Regions from separate parts of the Veillonella sp. LMAG:90 genome, predicted to be linked through region 2. Evidence: riboswitches for the same ligand, from Rfam matches in the RefSeq annotation. Region 2 holds a riboswitch; the other holds the start of a gene.
What was found. Region 2 has a riboswitch for S-adenosylmethionine ahead of CCC71_RS03865 (MetQ/NlpA family ABC transporter substrate-binding protein). Riboswitches for the same ligand answer to the same signal wherever they lie in the genome.
Positions count from the first base shown of each region.

Region 1: another riboswitch for S-adenosylmethionine. It lies ahead of metK (methionine adenosyltransferase); the one in region 2 lies ahead of CCC71_RS03865 (MetQ/NlpA family ABC transporter substrate-binding protein).

Region 1 covers NZ_NAND01000001.1:1,657,909-1,665,857, reverse strand. Annotated here, with positions in the region: gene CCC71_RS07335 (Rqc2 family fibronectin-binding protein) at 1-1,334, opposite strand, end outside; gene CCC71_RS07330 (YicC/YloC family endoribonuclease) at 1,499-2,380, shown strand; gene remA (extracellular matrix/biofilm regulator RemA) at 2,406-2,672, shown strand; gene gmk (guanylate kinase) at 2,681-3,307, shown strand; gene rpoZ (DNA-directed RNA polymerase subunit omega) at 3,314-3,526, shown strand; gene coaBC (bifunctional phosphopantothenoylcysteine decarboxylase/phosphopantothenate--cysteine ligase CoaBC) at 3,556-4,737, shown strand; SAM riboswitch class I at 4,797-4,895, shown strand; gene metK (methionine adenosyltransferase) at 4,950-6,140, shown strand; partial or broken gene CCC71_RS07300 (malolactic enzyme) at 6,505-7,949, shown strand, end outside.
Region 2 covers NZ_NAND01000001.1:884,886-892,834, forward strand. Annotated here, with positions in the region: gene CCC71_RS03850 (pyrimidine-nucleoside phosphorylase) at 1-1,224, shown strand, start outside; gene CCC71_RS03855 (cytidine deaminase) at 1,304-1,699, shown strand; gene CCC71_RS03860 (MetQ/NlpA family ABC transporter substrate-binding protein) at 1,934-2,764, opposite strand; SAM riboswitch class I at 2,852-2,943, opposite strand; gene CCC71_RS03865 (MetQ/NlpA family ABC transporter substrate-binding protein) at 3,011-3,844, opposite strand; SAM riboswitch class I at 3,996-4,087, opposite strand; gene CCC71_RS03870 (esterase-like activity of phytase family protein) at 4,368-5,711, opposite strand; tRNA gene CCC71_RS03875 (tRNA-Ser) at 5,913-6,003, opposite strand; gene CCC71_RS03880 (helix-turn-helix domain-containing protein) at 6,155-6,646, opposite strand; gene CCC71_RS03885 (carbon-nitrogen family hydrolase) at 6,877-7,662, opposite strand; gene CCC71_RS03890 (polysaccharide deacetylase family protein) at 7,864-7,949, shown strand, end outside.

The sequences.
Region 1 (7,949 bases), 770 kb from region 2:
TTTTTCAAAAGCCCGGCCTGTTCGCATTCATTGTAGATTTCTTGAACCGTTTCCTTGCTATCGGCAATGGTTAAACTGTATAAAACGGACTGAAGATAGTCAATGCGACGACTACTTTGCTCTAATTGATATAAACCGCTTTGTTTACGATTTTTTAACTTCGTATACAGTTTGTAATAATTTTGCGCATTCTCTACAACGGTTAATTCCGGCACGAGGGAAATGGTAATCGGTTCAACAGGGTTTACTAAAATATTGTCTAAGGTGATATTTGGTTCATATTGTGTATCGCGATAGGCGTTAATCATCAATAAATCGCCAAAAGCCTTATATTCATCGGCTTTGGAGCTATCGTTAAGTTCCGTTTCAATCTTACTGTGACGGAGTTCTTCTTTTTTGATAGCCTGTTCTAAAGTTCGTTCCAATTCACGCGTGGTCGTATTGATGCCGCCTTGTTTTACAACGGATACTTCAAGCGGTTGTGAGATGGAATCGTAGGTAGCCGTTAACTGACCGCCTTGCGCCAATAAATAGGTAAGGGGCACAGGGCTGTAGAACTTTTTATGGTTTGCGTTCTCGTATTCATATAATTGCTTGGCATCATTAATAGTCTCTTTTAAATTGATAAGAGCCGTTGCAATAGACGTAATTTGTTCCGCAGTAAGTGATGTAAACTCCGTTTTTTCGGTTACACCGGCGTCATAACATACTTCTTTTAACAGAGCCGGACCGAAACCGTTAAAAATGCGACGAATTGTTTCGGCTACGGTTCCTTGACCGAAGTTGTGAAGTAATTCGCCGATTTCTTCGTTATTGAACTCAAAAAGGCTGCCTCGTTCGCTGTTCGGCGGTAACTCATAAGTGAGTTTAGGCGCGATGGAACGTTCGCGGTTCATGAGCGGTGTAACGTGAATGAGCGCTTCCAGAATCTGGCCGTCTTGAACGAAAATGCAGTTGGAATATTTGCCCATTAGCTCAATGTAAATTCGATTCGAAATAAGGGAGCCGTCAAGAGCCAACTTATCCGCATTGATGCGCAGAATTCGGTCACCGTTCAATTGCTTGATTGCTGTAATACGAGCGCCTTCCAAATGTTTGCGTAAAAACATGCAAAGCGCAGTCGGTTCTTTAGGTAAATCCGTAATGCCGTGACTGAGATAACAAGCCGGCAAATTACCGGCTGTAATAACCAGGTCTTTATTACCTTGGTGAGTATTAACTTTTAAGACGATCGTGGTTTTATCTATTTGTAATAGCCGCTGGATTTGACCGGTCACTAATTGATCCGAAAGTTCTCTGGTCAAAACGGCTAAGGTTAAGCCATCTAAATTCATAAATTGCTCCTTTACTAAACATACTTATTATTTAAGTATATCACACTTATGACCTATTTGAACGCTTTACCCTATAGGCCTAACATGTTAAAATGTAAACAATAAGAAAATAATCTAAAAATAAGGAAAATTGACGAAAATTAAAGGAAAGGACCTATTTTATTATGAACAGCATGACGGGCTTCGGTCGTGGTATAGCCGCTGATGAGGCGTTACAGATTACAGTTGAAATAAAAACGGTTAATTCAAGGTTTTTGGATTTGCATATTAATATGCCGTCCACGTTGATTTTTTTTGAAAATGAGCTGCGCCGTCAGATTAAAAGTGTATTGCAACGCGGTAAAGTGGAAGTCAATATTTCGCTACGCAATACACGGGATCGGGAAAAAGTTTTTACCGTGAATGAATCATTGGCATTGCAGATTCGCGAGTTTTTGGTAAAAAACGGTTTTGCTCAAGATATTAAAAAAGTGGCCTTGCGAGATATGATGACCGTATCTCAGGATTGGCTTCTTTTGGAGGATGTCCCTTTTGAAGAATCGAAACTTCAAGAAACGGCTTTGAAGGCATTAGGTGATGCTCTCGCCGGCGTAATAACCATGCGGGCGGCCGAAGGGGAACATTTAGCAAACGAAATTGAAAGTCGTATAACAAAACTGGAAGATGTGCTAAAAGCCGTAGATGCCAACAAAACAGCAGCTGTAAAGAAATATGAAACACGTTTGCAGCAACGCATTGAAGCAACCTTGGCTAAAACTGATTTAGATATCAACATGGATAGATTTTTGCAGGAAGTAGCCATTATGAGTGACAAAACAGATATTACAGAAGAAATTGTACGTTTTGGCTCACATGTGGTACAATTAAAAGACACACTCAAAGAGAATCAACCGATTGGCCGTAAATTAGATTTCTTGTTACAGGAAATGAATCGTGAAGTAAATACGATGGGATCAAAAGGATCTGATTTAGAGATTACTGACCGCGTTGTAGTATTGAAATGTGAATTAGAGAAGATTAGAGAGCAAATTCAAAATATAGAGTAGGTAGTAGAGTAAGGAGTCACTAAGTATGAATACAAAACTTTTAAACATCGGGTTTGGTAATATGGTTTCAGCAAATCGCCTCATTGCGATTATCAGTCCTGAATCGGCTCCTATTAAGCGAATGATTCAAGATGCTCGTGAAAAGAGCGTACTCGTTGACGCCACATATGGTCGTAAGACTCGTGCCGTTCTGGTTATGGACAGCGGTCAAATCGTTTTATCCGCTATCCAACCGGAAACCGTAGCACATCGTATTGTACAGGCTACACCGTCTGAAACAACGGAAGCGTAGGTGTTATTATGTCGGATAGAGGAATCTTAATTGTCTTATCCGGCCCTTCGGGTGCGGGTAAAGGCACAATTTGTGCGGCCCTTCGCCAGCAAATGCCTAATCTTGTGTATTCCGTATCGATGACAACTCGTGCACCTCGTGTCGGTGAAGAAGAAGGGGTTAGCTACTTTTTTAGAGATAAAGAAGAGTTTCAGCGTTTAATTAAAGAAGATGCATTTCTTGAATATGCACAGGTGTACGACAATTTTTACGGTACTCCCAAACAACATGTAATGGACTTGTTGTCAGAAGGTAAGAGCGTTATTTTGGAAATTGATATTCAAGGTGCTATGCAAGTTAAAGAGCGCTTTAGCGAAGCCGTTTTTATTTATATCGTACCGCCGTCTTTAGATATTTTATCGAATCGTTTGCGCGATCGCGGGACGGATGCGGCCGATGTCATTGATAAGCGCTTATCGAAAGCCAGTTCGGAACTTGCGTTGGCTCACCGCTATGACTATATCGTCGTAAATGATGTGTTGCCCGATGCGGTTGAAAAAGTTGCGTCTATTTTACGAGCTGAAGCTTGCAAAATTAAACGAAATAAAGAAAAAATCCAGTACATTTATAAACAGTATGGTGGGAAAAAGGAGTAATGCGTTATGATGGTAAAACCTTTATTAAAGGACTTGGAAAAACATGTAGACAGTAAATACACTTTGGTTACTTTGGCAGCGAAACGTGCTCGTGAGCTTACCGATGGTGACCATGCTTTAGTATCCGGTCTCGACACAGATAAACCGGTATCGGTAGCATTACATGAAATTGCGGAAGATAAAATCGGTTTTACACGTACCAAAGACGGTATTAAATAATTAAATTTTAATTCCAACAGGGGCAGAGGATGAAAAATAAACACATAATTGTAGGCGTATCGGGCGGTATTGCTGCCTATAAAGCTGTTGAGGTGGTTAGTCGCTTACGTAAATTGGGCGCGGAAGTTAAAGTCGTTATGACAGAAAACGCCACCAAGTTTGTATCACCTATGACTTTCGGCGAAATCAGCGGCCATCCGGTGGCTGTTAAAATGTTTGAAGATGTACATGATTGGAATGTGGAGCATATTTCGTTAGCCCGATGGGCCGATGCCTATTTAGTGGCACCGGCTACGGCTAATGTGCTTGGCAAAATGGCAGCCGGAATTGCTGATGATATGTTGACTACGCAGCTATTGGCTACCGAAGCGCCTATTTTCTTATGTCCGGCCATGAATACTAATATGTATGAAAACCCGATAACACAGCGTAATATGAATACCTTACGCGAGTTGGGCATGCATATTTTGGAAGCCGACAGCGGTCACTTGGCTTGCGGTATAGTCGGTAAAGGTCGTTTGCCGGAACCGGCAAAGATTGTGGAATGGTTATCCTTCCATATGATGAAAAGTGATTTGCTGGAAGGTAAAACCGTAATTGTAACGGCCGGCGGTACGCAGGAAGCTATCGACCCGGTTCGCTATATCGGCAATCGTTCCAGCGGCAAAATGGGTTATGCTGTGGCCGAACAAGCAGCTTTGGCCGGGGCTCGTACGATTTTAATATCTGCACCGAGCGCATTGCCGGTGCCGTATGGCGTGGAATTTGTGCCTGTTGATTCGGCTCGCGATATGGAAGAAGCCGTTAACAGTCGTTATGAAGATTGTGATGCCGTTATTATGGCGGCAGCTGTAGCCGATTTCCGCGTGGAGAACATGGCAGATACCAAAATTAAGAAAATGGATACCTTAGAGCTTAAACTCGTTAAGAATCCGGATATCTTGAAAGGTCTAGGTGCGAATAAAACTCATCAAAAACTTATCGGCTTTGCAGCGGAAACACAAAATGTCATCGAGTACGGCAAATCAAAAGTACTTAACAAAAATCTTGATATGCTCGTAGCTAATGATGTAAGCAAACAAAATGCAGGCTTTAACGTTGATACCAATGAAGTTACTTTTATTTATCCGGGTGGTCAAATTATGCAATTGCCACTTATGACAAAAAGTGATGTCGCTAAGCGAATTATTTCAGCCTTGGCAGAATTGTAATTCCATAGTATAATAAATCAGTGATATAAACTATCACAATTAAATTAATAGTAATTTTTGTCTCATCAAGAGTAGTGGAGGGAAAGGCCCTGTGAAGCTACAGCAACCATTCATGTGAAAAGGTGCTAAGTCCGACGGTATATGCCGAAAGATGGGGTTATATTCCTCATCGCTTGGCTGATGAGGAATTTTTTTATGGAGGTAAAGGGTAAATGGCTGAAAAACATGTATTTTTCACATCTGAATCCGTAACGGAAGGTCATCCAGATAAAATCGCTGACCAAATTTCAGACGCCGTACTTGATGCGATTATTGCGCAAGATCCAACGGCACATGTAGCATGTGAAACACTTGTAACAACAGGTCAAGTTCATGTAGTGGGTGAAATTTCCACTAACTGTTATGTAGATATTAATCATATTGTTCGTGAAACGATTCGCGAAATCGGGTACACTCGTGCTAAATACGGTTTTGACTGCGATACTTGCGGCGTTAATGTAGCTATTGACGAACAATCTGCCGATATCGCTATGGGTGTAGACGATGCGTTGGAAACTCGTGAAGGCGGCGCAGATAAATTTGATAAAATCGGTGCCGGCGACCAAGGGATGATGTTCGGTTATGCAACTAACGAAACCGAAGAATTCATGCCAATGCCGATTGCTCTTGCACATCGCTTATCCCGTCAATTGACCAAAGTTCGTAAAGACGGCACTTTGCCTTACCTTCGTCCGGACGGTAAAACTCAGGTAACTGTTGAATACGTTGACGGCGTGCCTAAACGTATTGAAACCATCGTAATTTCCACGCAGCACGGTCCTGAAGTATCCCGTGAACAAATCGAAGCAGACCTTAAAGAATTGGTTATCAAACCGGTATTACCGGAAGGTTTTGTTGATGAAAACACTAAATTCTTCATTAACCCAACCGGTCGTTTCGTAATTGGCGGTCCGCAAGGCGACGCCGGCTTAACAGGTCGTAAGATTATCGTTGATACTTACGGCGGCATGGCTCGTCACGGCGGCGGTGCATTCTCCGGCAAGGATCCTACAAAAGTTGACCGCAGTGCGGCCTATGCAGCTCGTTACGTAGCTAAAAACATCGTAGCAGCCGGTCTTGCCGATAAATGTGAAATTCAGATTGCTTATGCTATCGGCGTAGCTAAACCTGTATCCATCATGGTAGAAACTTTCGGTACCGGTAAAATCTCCGAACAGCAAATCGGCGAACTCGTTAAGAAACATTTTGACCTTCGTCCGGCCGGCATTATTGAAATGCTTGATTTGCTCCGTCCAATCTATCATCAGACGGCAGCTTACGGTCACTTTGGTCGTACCGATGTTGATTTGCCTTGGGAACACACTGATAAAGCTGATGTTCTTCGCAAAGAAACGGGTTTATAATTAAATAATCTGAAATTAAACAGAGTAAGTTTTAAATGGCTTATATTTTAACAAGCTGAGTTTAATTTCAAATCTATAGAGCAGAGATTGTATCATTGATACGGTCTCTGCTTTTTTGATAGACATTATTACTTACTCTGCCGGATACTTTTTTATGCAATTTGTGAAATTGTTTTCTTTATTAAAAAGGTGTTTGACCATGGTGGTAATATTTATTGTATAATTAAAGAAGAGAAGTTTAAATATATCGATATAGCATGTTTTGATACTGAATTAGTTTATCAATTATCGGCGTTCATAATACCCTGATAACGTATGTAATTTTTTGTTTTTGAATTAGCGGTAATTCAGAAGGAGGATTTATATGAAAAATGCATATGATATTATTAATGACCCTTTTTTGAATAAGGGAACGGCATTCAGTGCTGAAGAACGTGAACTATTTAAGTTAAATGGTATGATTCCCGACAAAATTCAGACCATTGAAGAGCAGGCCGCTCAAGCATATCAAGCTATGTCTATGAAAACTAACGATGTGGATAAACGCCATTTCCTAATGAAGGTGTTTAGCCATAACCGTACCTTGTTCTACTATTTGTTCAGCCAGCATGTGGAAGATTTTTTGCCGATTGTATATGACCCATGTATTGCCGATACGATTCGCAATTACAGCGAATATTATACAACGCCACAGAATTCCGCCTTTTTATCGATTGATAACCCGGAAAATATGGAAGACGCTTTGAAAAATGCAGCTTATGGCCGTGATATTAATTTAATCGTCGTAACCGATGCGGAAGCTATTTTGGGTATCGGTGACTGGGGCCTTAACGGTGTTGCCATTTCTATCGGTAAACTGATGGTGTATACGGCGGCCGCCGGTTTGGACCCACAGCGTGTATTGCCGGTTGTGCTCGATGTGGGGACTAATCGTCAAGAACTATTGGATGATCCGTTATATTTGGGTAATAAACATAAACGTGTGAGCGGTGAACCGTACTATAAATTTGTAGATCAATTCGTTCAGACTGTTGAAAAATTATTTCCTAATTTATATCTCCATTTCGAAGACTTCGGTCGCGACAATGCAGCTAATATTTTAAATGCCTATAAAGATAAATATCCTGTTTTCAACGATGATATTGAAGGAACCGGTATTATTTCTTTAGCCGGTATTTTAGGTGGTTTAAAAATCTCCGGCGAAGAATTAAAAGATCAAGTGTACATGTGCTTCGGTGCCGGTACGGCCGGTTGCGGTATTGCTAATCGTGTTTTACAAGAATATGTGGACCAAGGCGTACCACGTAAAGAGGCTATCAAGAAATTCTACTTGGTAGATAAACAGGGCCTTTTATTCGACGATATGGATGATTTAACACCGGAACAAAAACCGTTTGCCCGTAAACGCAGTGAATTGGAAGCTAATGACTATGTTAAAGCTTCTTTAGGCGGCGATACGAAGAAATTAACGACCCTTGAAGACTGTGTGAAAGCCATTCATCCGACAATTTTGGTAGGCACTTCCACTAAAAGCGGTGCCTTTACGGAAGCTGTTGTAAAAGAAATGGCGGCTCATACGGCACGTCCTATTATCTTCCCATTGAGTAATCCTACTGAACTGGCGGAAGCAACGGCGGAACAGCTTATTACTTGAACTGATGGTAAAGCCTTGGTAGCAACGGGTATTCCGGCTAAACCGGTTTCGTATAATGGTGTTACGTATGACATCGGTCAGGCCAATAATGCGTTGATTTATCCGGGCCTTGGTCTCGGGGCGATTGCGGCCGGAGCTAAACTTTTGACAGACCA
Region 2 (7,949 bases):
CCCGATTATCAGATGAGTGCGTGGCTCATGGCGGTGTATTTCCAAGGCATGACCGATATGGAAACGGCGGATTTGACCATGATTATGGCTGAGTCGGGGGAACAGATTGACTTGAGTCCTATTCCGGGCATTAAGGTGGACAAGCACAGCACCGGCGGTGTGGGGGATAAAACGACGTTTATTATTGCCTCAATCGTGGCCGCTTGCGGTGTGCCCGTCGCTAAAATGTCGGGCCGTGGTCTCGGTCACACAGGCGGTACCATCGATAAATTGGAATCTATTCCGCACGTGAATGTGGCGCTAGATAAAGAAAACTTCTTTAATATTGTCAAAAAAGTAGGCGTAGCCGTTACGGGACAATCCGGTAATTTGGCGCCCGCCGATAAACTCATGTATGCCCTTCGTGATGTGACGGGCACGGTGGACAGCATACCCCTCATTGCATCGTCCGTGATGAGTAAGAAGCTAGCCGCCGGCAGCGACGCGATTCTCTTGGATGTTAAAGTGGGCAGTGGGGCTTTTATGAAAACGCTGGGTGATGCGGTGCGACTGGCGGAAACGATGGTGGCTATCGGTAATCATAACGGGCGTCAAACAGTGGCGCTGATTACCGACATGGATAGGCCTTTGGGTCAGGCCATCGGCAACGCCACCGAAATTGCGGAAGTGGTGGAAGTTCTGCGCGGTAAAGGTCCTGAAGATTTAATTCACGAGTCCATAACCCTCGCCGCCAATATGCTATATCTTGGGGGCAAAGGAACCTATGAAGACTGCGTAACTTTGGCGGAAGACACATTAAAGAGTGGTCGCGGTTTTGAAAAATTCGTCGAAATGGTTAAAGCTCAGGGTGGTGATGCATCGGTATTGACGGATGCGACGTTTGCGGAAGCGGCTTATAAAAAAGCGGTTATTGCGCCTAAATCGGGGTATATTACACACATGGATGCGGAAGCTTGCGGTCGAGCGGCCTTAGCCTTGGGGGCCGGCCGTTATACGAAGACGGATACACTCGATTACAAGGCGGGCATTTGGATGCTTAAAAAGACCGGTGATGCGGTTGAAGCGGGTGATACTATTGCGTATTTACAGAGCAGTTCTGAAAACACCTTGGTGGAAGGCGAAACGGGCTATTTAAACGCTTTGACGATTAAAGCCGCACCACCGGCCAAACGACCGTTGGTATTTGCCAGAGTTACAGCGGACGGTACGGAACGGTATGTATAGTTGGCTAATTCGGTGAATTATTGGTTTTGACATAATTTGCGAGTGAAATAATAATCGTCTGATTATAGGGGAGGCAATCATGGCCACTTGGCAACAAACATTAATTGAGGCGGCGAAAGAAGCGGCGCTCCATTCGTATAGTCCGTATTCCAATTTTGCGGTGGGGGCAGCTTTACTCAGTGAAGACGGGACCATTATAAGCGGCTGTAATGTAGAGAATGCGTCGTACGGCCTTACCATGTGCGCTGAACGAGGCGCCATTCAGACGGCAATTGCCAAAGGCTATACGACATTTAAGGCTATTGCCATTGTAGGTCTGAAAAGTAATCCGTGCATGCCTTGCGGCGCCTGTCGTCAGGTGATGTTAGAGTTCGATATTCCGCAGATTTTGCTGGAAGATGAAGCAGGACAGATTATAAGCTATACCATGGACGAAATGTTACCACATAGCTTCGGACCGAAAGATTTGGAGTGATGTGGTGAGCACTAAGTACTTTGTAAATGCGTCCTGTTCGGCGGCTGTGAATTTTACTTCGTAAAATTTTACGCCGCGAACTAAGAGATTCACACATGTTTATGCGTCGCTTACGCTCCTTTAAACATGGTTCACTACTTAAAAAAAGCCCGCTGAAGTGTTCAGATGAGAAGCACTTCAGCGGGCTTTTAGTTGTTAGTTGTATTTGTTGTTGTTTTTAAATTATCTTACGACTTAGAAAGCAGGTAAGATAGCGCCTTTGTATTTATCTTCGATGAATTTTTTAACTTCAGGAGATTGTAAGGCTTTCATTAATTTCTGGATTTCAGGACGATTTTCGTCGCCTTTACGTACCGCTACGATGTTAGCATATGGGGAATCTTTATCTTCTAAGTATAAAGCACCTTTAAGAGGATCAAGACCGGCTTCCAAAGCGTAGTTAGTGTTGATAACGGCAATAGCTACGTCATCCAAGCTGCGTGGCAATTGAGCGGCTTCGAGTTCTACGAATTCAAGATTCTTAGGGTTGGAAGCGATATCAGCTTTGGTAGCATAAATGTTGTTAGGATCTTTCAAAGTGATGAGACCGGCTTTTTGTAATAAGATAAGGGCACGGCCGCCATTACTTGGGTCATTCGGAATTGCTACTTTAGAGCCGTTAGGTAAAGCTGCATTTAAGTCTTTATCGGTAATCGTTTTGGAGTAAACGCCCATTGGTTCAACATGAACTTTACCGGCGGATACTAAATCCATTTTATGTTCGCTGATGAATTTTTCAAGATATGGCACGTGCTGGAAGAAGTTGGCATCCAACTCTTTGTCGTTAAGAGCCATATTAGGTTTTACATAATCGGTGAATTCTACAACTTTAAGTTCAATACCTTCTTTTTCCAATAACGGTTTAGCTTGTTCCAAAATTTCACCATGTGGAACCGGTGATGCACCAACCGTAATCACTGTTTTACCGGATGTACCGGCGGATGTGTTGTTGTCGCTGCCGCAACCGGCCAATAGTAAGGCACTCCCCAAAATAGCAGCGGCTGCTAACGAAAATAATTTTTTCATGTCTCTACCTCCTCAAAATAGAAAAACTGCACGAAATGTATCGGAATAAAAAAGGCGGCTCGGTAAAACCGAGTCGCCTACATTTACTTCGTATCTCTCGGTATATACCGCAGGATTTAGCACCATCGAATGGTTGCCGGATTTCACAGGGCCAGTCCCTCCATCACTCTCGATAACAGTCCGTATTTAATTCTTTCGTTAGTATACCATGAGGGGACAAAATTGTAAAGAGAAAAGAAGAACAAATTAGAATGCCGGTAAGATAGAGCCTTTGTATTTTTCTTCAATAAACTGTTTGGTGTCAGGAGAATGAAGAGCTTCTACCAATTTTTTAATTTCAGGGCGATTTTCATCACCGGGACGAACGGCAATTAAATTAGCATATGGCGAATCTTTGGAATCTAAGAACAACGCATCGGCTAATGGATTTAAATTAGCACCCAAGGCATAGTTGGCATTAATAGCGGCAATATCTACGTCATCAAGGGTTCTTGGTGTTTGAGCCGCTTCTACTTCAATAATGTCTAAGTTCTTAGGATTGGCAACAATATCCAATTTAGTGGAATAAATGTTATTAGGGTCTTTTAACGTAATGAGACCGGCTTGTTGTAATAACTGTAAAGCACGTCCTGTGTTGGTCGGGTCATTAGGAATCGCCACTTTACCACCGTTTGGCACGGCTTCTTGTAAGTTTTTGTCTTTGATTTTATTGGAGTATAAGCCCATCGGTTCGATATGCACGGCACCGGCAGACACAAATTTCATATTATGCTCTTCTTCAAACTTCTTCATGAACGGGATATGTTGATAGAAGTTCGCATCGATTTCTTTATCATTTAAGGCGAGGTTAGGTTTGATGTAGTCGCTAAATTCGATGATTTTAAGGTCTACCCCTTCTTTGGCCAATTTGTCTTTTACATGTTCCAGAATTTCAGCGTGTGGAACCGGTGAAGCACCTACGGTTAAGGTTACTTTTTTGTCAGAACCGGCCGCGGCATTGCCTTGATCAGTGCCACATCCCGCGAGTAGTAAGGCGCTGCCTAATACGAAGGTAGCAGCTACGGATAAAAATTTCTTCATGTTAAAACTCTCCTTTTGTCTCAAATACTATAATAAAAATAATATAACAATAATTGAAATTCATGGTTATCCTGTATCCCCAAATACAAAATAGTAAGCGATGGGTAATAAAAAAACGATGCCCTTGTATTCCCAAGTCATCGTTACTTTGTTGTTATCTCTCGGGACATGCCGCAGGATTTAGCACCATCGAATGGTTGCCGGATTTCATAGGGCCAGTCCCTCCATCACTCTTGATAATATCGCTATTGAATTTCTTGAGGCTGATTATAGCATGAGTAAATCACACTTGTAAAGTAGGAAATTTAAAATTTACTATTTTTTTGAAAAATACAGATGTTTTGTCATGCTGGCAAGGTTAATGAAAGCCCTGCCGTAAAGGCTTGAGTTAAGTCCCGCAGTTAAAATAACAGGGACAAACAAAAAGAGCAACAACGAGGAATTGTTGCTCTTTTTGCTTAAATTGTAGGTATTGAAAAGATTCTACGTACCAAAGCTTTTGAGGTTGATTGAGGTTAGGGTATTATAAAGCTTTTGGTAATGTGAAGAACCAAATCTGGCTTTGTTGTTCAGCCGGAGCGTTTTGTTTCAAGCTGATAGTTACATCATGAGGTGCTTTGTCTTCGTCATAAATCATAACTTGTTTGTCAGCATCGTAGGTGTAATCATCTACTTCAGCATCTGCTACCGCTTTGTCTTCTACGTTGATGTCTATACCGAAGTCGTTGTCGTTAACAACTACGATAGTTTTGCGGTCTGGCATGAGAGCTAGACCTTCGGCTTTTTCAATATCCCAGCCCTGAGCGCGTAAGTCGAGTACGAGCTCTTTCTTAGCCGGTACGATTTGACCGTCTAAAAGACCGAGTTCGAGGTTACCGTTGTTAGGAATGGCGGTAGCACCGTTAAGGTCTACTTTGTAGATAAGATTCTGCATTTTGCCGTTTTGTTTGCCTTGTTCGATCATGAGGAACTGGCCGTTGCCGATAGACGTAATATCGCCGATTTTGGCAGCGCCGGTGTTTTTATAACCGGTGTCTACAGGGTAAGCATACATAGTAGTAGCTTTCGTTGTAGGATCGAGTTCAACGATGCGGATATATTTAGCTGTTTTGGCTGTTTTGCCGTCGATGTTCATCGGGCTTTGGATAAAGGCGAATACATGGCCGTTTTCATCGACCGTAACGCCTTCACTGCCGCGATTTGGAACACGGTTAGCTAAAATGGTAGGAAGGCCCTGGCCGGGACCGTATTTTTCAAGGATATTGCCTTTTTTATCGACTTTGGCTACGAATGGACCGTATTCGTCACTAATCCAGAAGTTGCCGTCTTTGTCGAGGGAAATACCTTCCGTATCAAGACCGTTTACGTCAGTGCCCAAGTTATTCATGTTGAAGTCTAAAGCCACTTCGTTAGTGGAACCGGTGAGGCCGGATGGAACCGGTTTGCCGGAGATGGCTTTACCGTTTACTTTGAGCGGAATGGATTTGATGATGTCCGCACGATCTTTGGCGGGATCCACTTTGATGATACCGATGCTTGGTGTGAAATCAGGGGTAGGGAAGAACTTCCCGGACATTTTTTTACCGTTTTTCACATAGGTTGGAATGTCGCCGTTAGGACCGCGGTCGGTGATGGCATAGAATTCAATCGTGCCGTCTTTGTTGATGGATTTCAAAGCAAGGGCGGAGCCGTAACCGGGGTTGATTTTGTGGTTAAAAACAGTTTCGTTGCCGGCATAAGGCAACTGGAATTTGTCTGCGTTAACGATGTAGGACGTTGTTTGAACGCCGTCAGCCGCAAAGCCAAGGCCTCCCATAGTTGTAAGCGTCATACCTAGGGCGAGTAAGCATTTCCATTGTTTTTTCATTGTTATCATGCACCTCCAGAAAATTATGCAGTTCGCATATGTAAGCTGATTATATCAAGAGATTATCAATGAATGGTAATGGAAACGTAAGGAGTATGTAAAAAATAAGGAGTGGTTATATATAAAAAAGTTGATGTAAAGTAGAATGCGAGTAGACATAAAAAAAGCACTGCCTGACTAATCAGACAGCGCTTTTAGCTCTGGCGGAGAGAGAGGGATTTGAACCCTCGGTACGGTATCACCGCACACATGATTTCCAATCATGCTCCTTAAGCCGCTCGGACACCTCTCCACGTCGTGTAACGTACTTTAATAGTATAAGGGAAAGTAAATAACTTGTCAATCACGAAAATAAAAAATTACGAAGATTTTTGTACAGGGCTTAGGGTAGCATATTAGTTGTTAATGGAACATCCTATAAGAATTCACTCTGCTATGAGGAGTTAGGAATAGCTGTGAATTTTCAGTCGATAGTAAGCAAAGTAGACATCTTCTTTTGAAAAATCAAATAAATCTTTTAGTGTAACTTCCAGCACATTGGCGAGGGTAAGCAAGATATCAAGTGTTACACCTTCAATTTGATAGCCCCGTTCCAGTTTTGAAATATAACTGACACTGATTCCTGTTTCCTTGGCTAAATCTTTTTGCAACCAGCCTTTTTCTTCGCGCAAATAGGCAATTTTATACCCTAAACAATTGAATAGAGCATTGCCCCGCGGAATGCCATCGTCAGGCATTTCTACGTGCCTTGGCGAGACAAATAACGGTGCCAGAGCCAAGGCTTCCGCACGATTCTCCAAACCGAATCTCGCTTTGCGTGCCAATATTCTTCGCTCTGTTCGTCTTTGAAAGCGCATCACGCCTTCATCTTCGGCTATTTGTGAATTTGTAAATTCCGGTGTAACATACTTTTGTTCTTTATCTTTTGGACTCACCACATACGCCTCCCCGTTGTGGTATATTCTAAGCAGAACCCTATGGATAGTCGTTGCTACGCGGCTGATTCATAATTTAGTTTAAGGCTAGAATATAAACATCATTAAAAAATGTATAATTCATAATAATGTCTTTATCATACGCTTTAATTGTTTGTTTGTCTAACAGTTTTTGGTTCTAATGGCGGGATAATTATGCTTATTATGTCTATGTCAGTCGTGTTTTACCCTTAATACAATTCCGGACGTCTATCTCTAAACACATTAATCTTATTGCGAATTTCCTGAATCACACTCAAATCAATGGTGCCCACGGCAATTTCTTCATCCTTGCCGAGGTGGAGAATTTCTTCGCCCCACGGATCGAGGAGCAGGGAGTTACCGGCAGCTTCCACTTTGCCAATGAAGCCGGATGAGTTCACCGCACATAAAAACATCTGATTTTCAATGGCGCGGACGGTGTTCAAAAGCTCCCAATGATGAAGACGCAAGGTAGGCCATTCGGCAGGTACGAAGAATAGATCCACTCCTTCGAGGGTCGTTTTACGAATGATTTCCGGGAAGCGGATGTCATAGCAAATGACGCTGGAGCAAGGAATATCATCGAGGAAGAAGCGATGCGTATGGTCGCCGCCTTGGAAGTATTGATCTTCTTTGGCCGGCGAAAAGCCGTGGATTTTATCGAATTCGGAGATGACATTGCCCTTACGGTCTACCACATAGGTCGTGTTATACACCTTATCGTTGCGCAAGATGGCTACGGAGCCACCCACGATATTCACGTCATGTTTTTTTGCCAGTTCGCTGAGCATAGTTTGGGTGCGTTCCCCGTTTTTGTCGGCATCCTGAGGAAGCTTTTCGGTCATCTTAAACCCGGTGTTCCATGTTTCGGGGAGAACAATAATATCCGGCTTTTGCTGTGCGGCCGTTTCAATCAACTCCGTGGCGTGGGCGTAATTTTGTTCCACTTCGCCGGCGGCGATATTCATTTGCACAAGGGCAATTTTCTTTTTCACAAGAGAGGACTCCTTTCGTTTTTTCAAAAAATAAAACTTCATCTGAGTCTTTTGCTATAATGTTATATTTATTATTCGAATATACTTCAAGTATAGGAGTCGATTTGATTCGGTGTCAATAGGCATAGGACAATTCTTTATGATATAATATAGAGTGCATAAATGTTTTTAGAAGACAATTGAATAAGTAGGAGGCTTATAATGAAACGTTTCATAATAGTCTTGGGATTGATGTGGGGCCTTATGATGTTAATCGCCGGCTGTGCGGCGGATAGTAAAGAACCGGC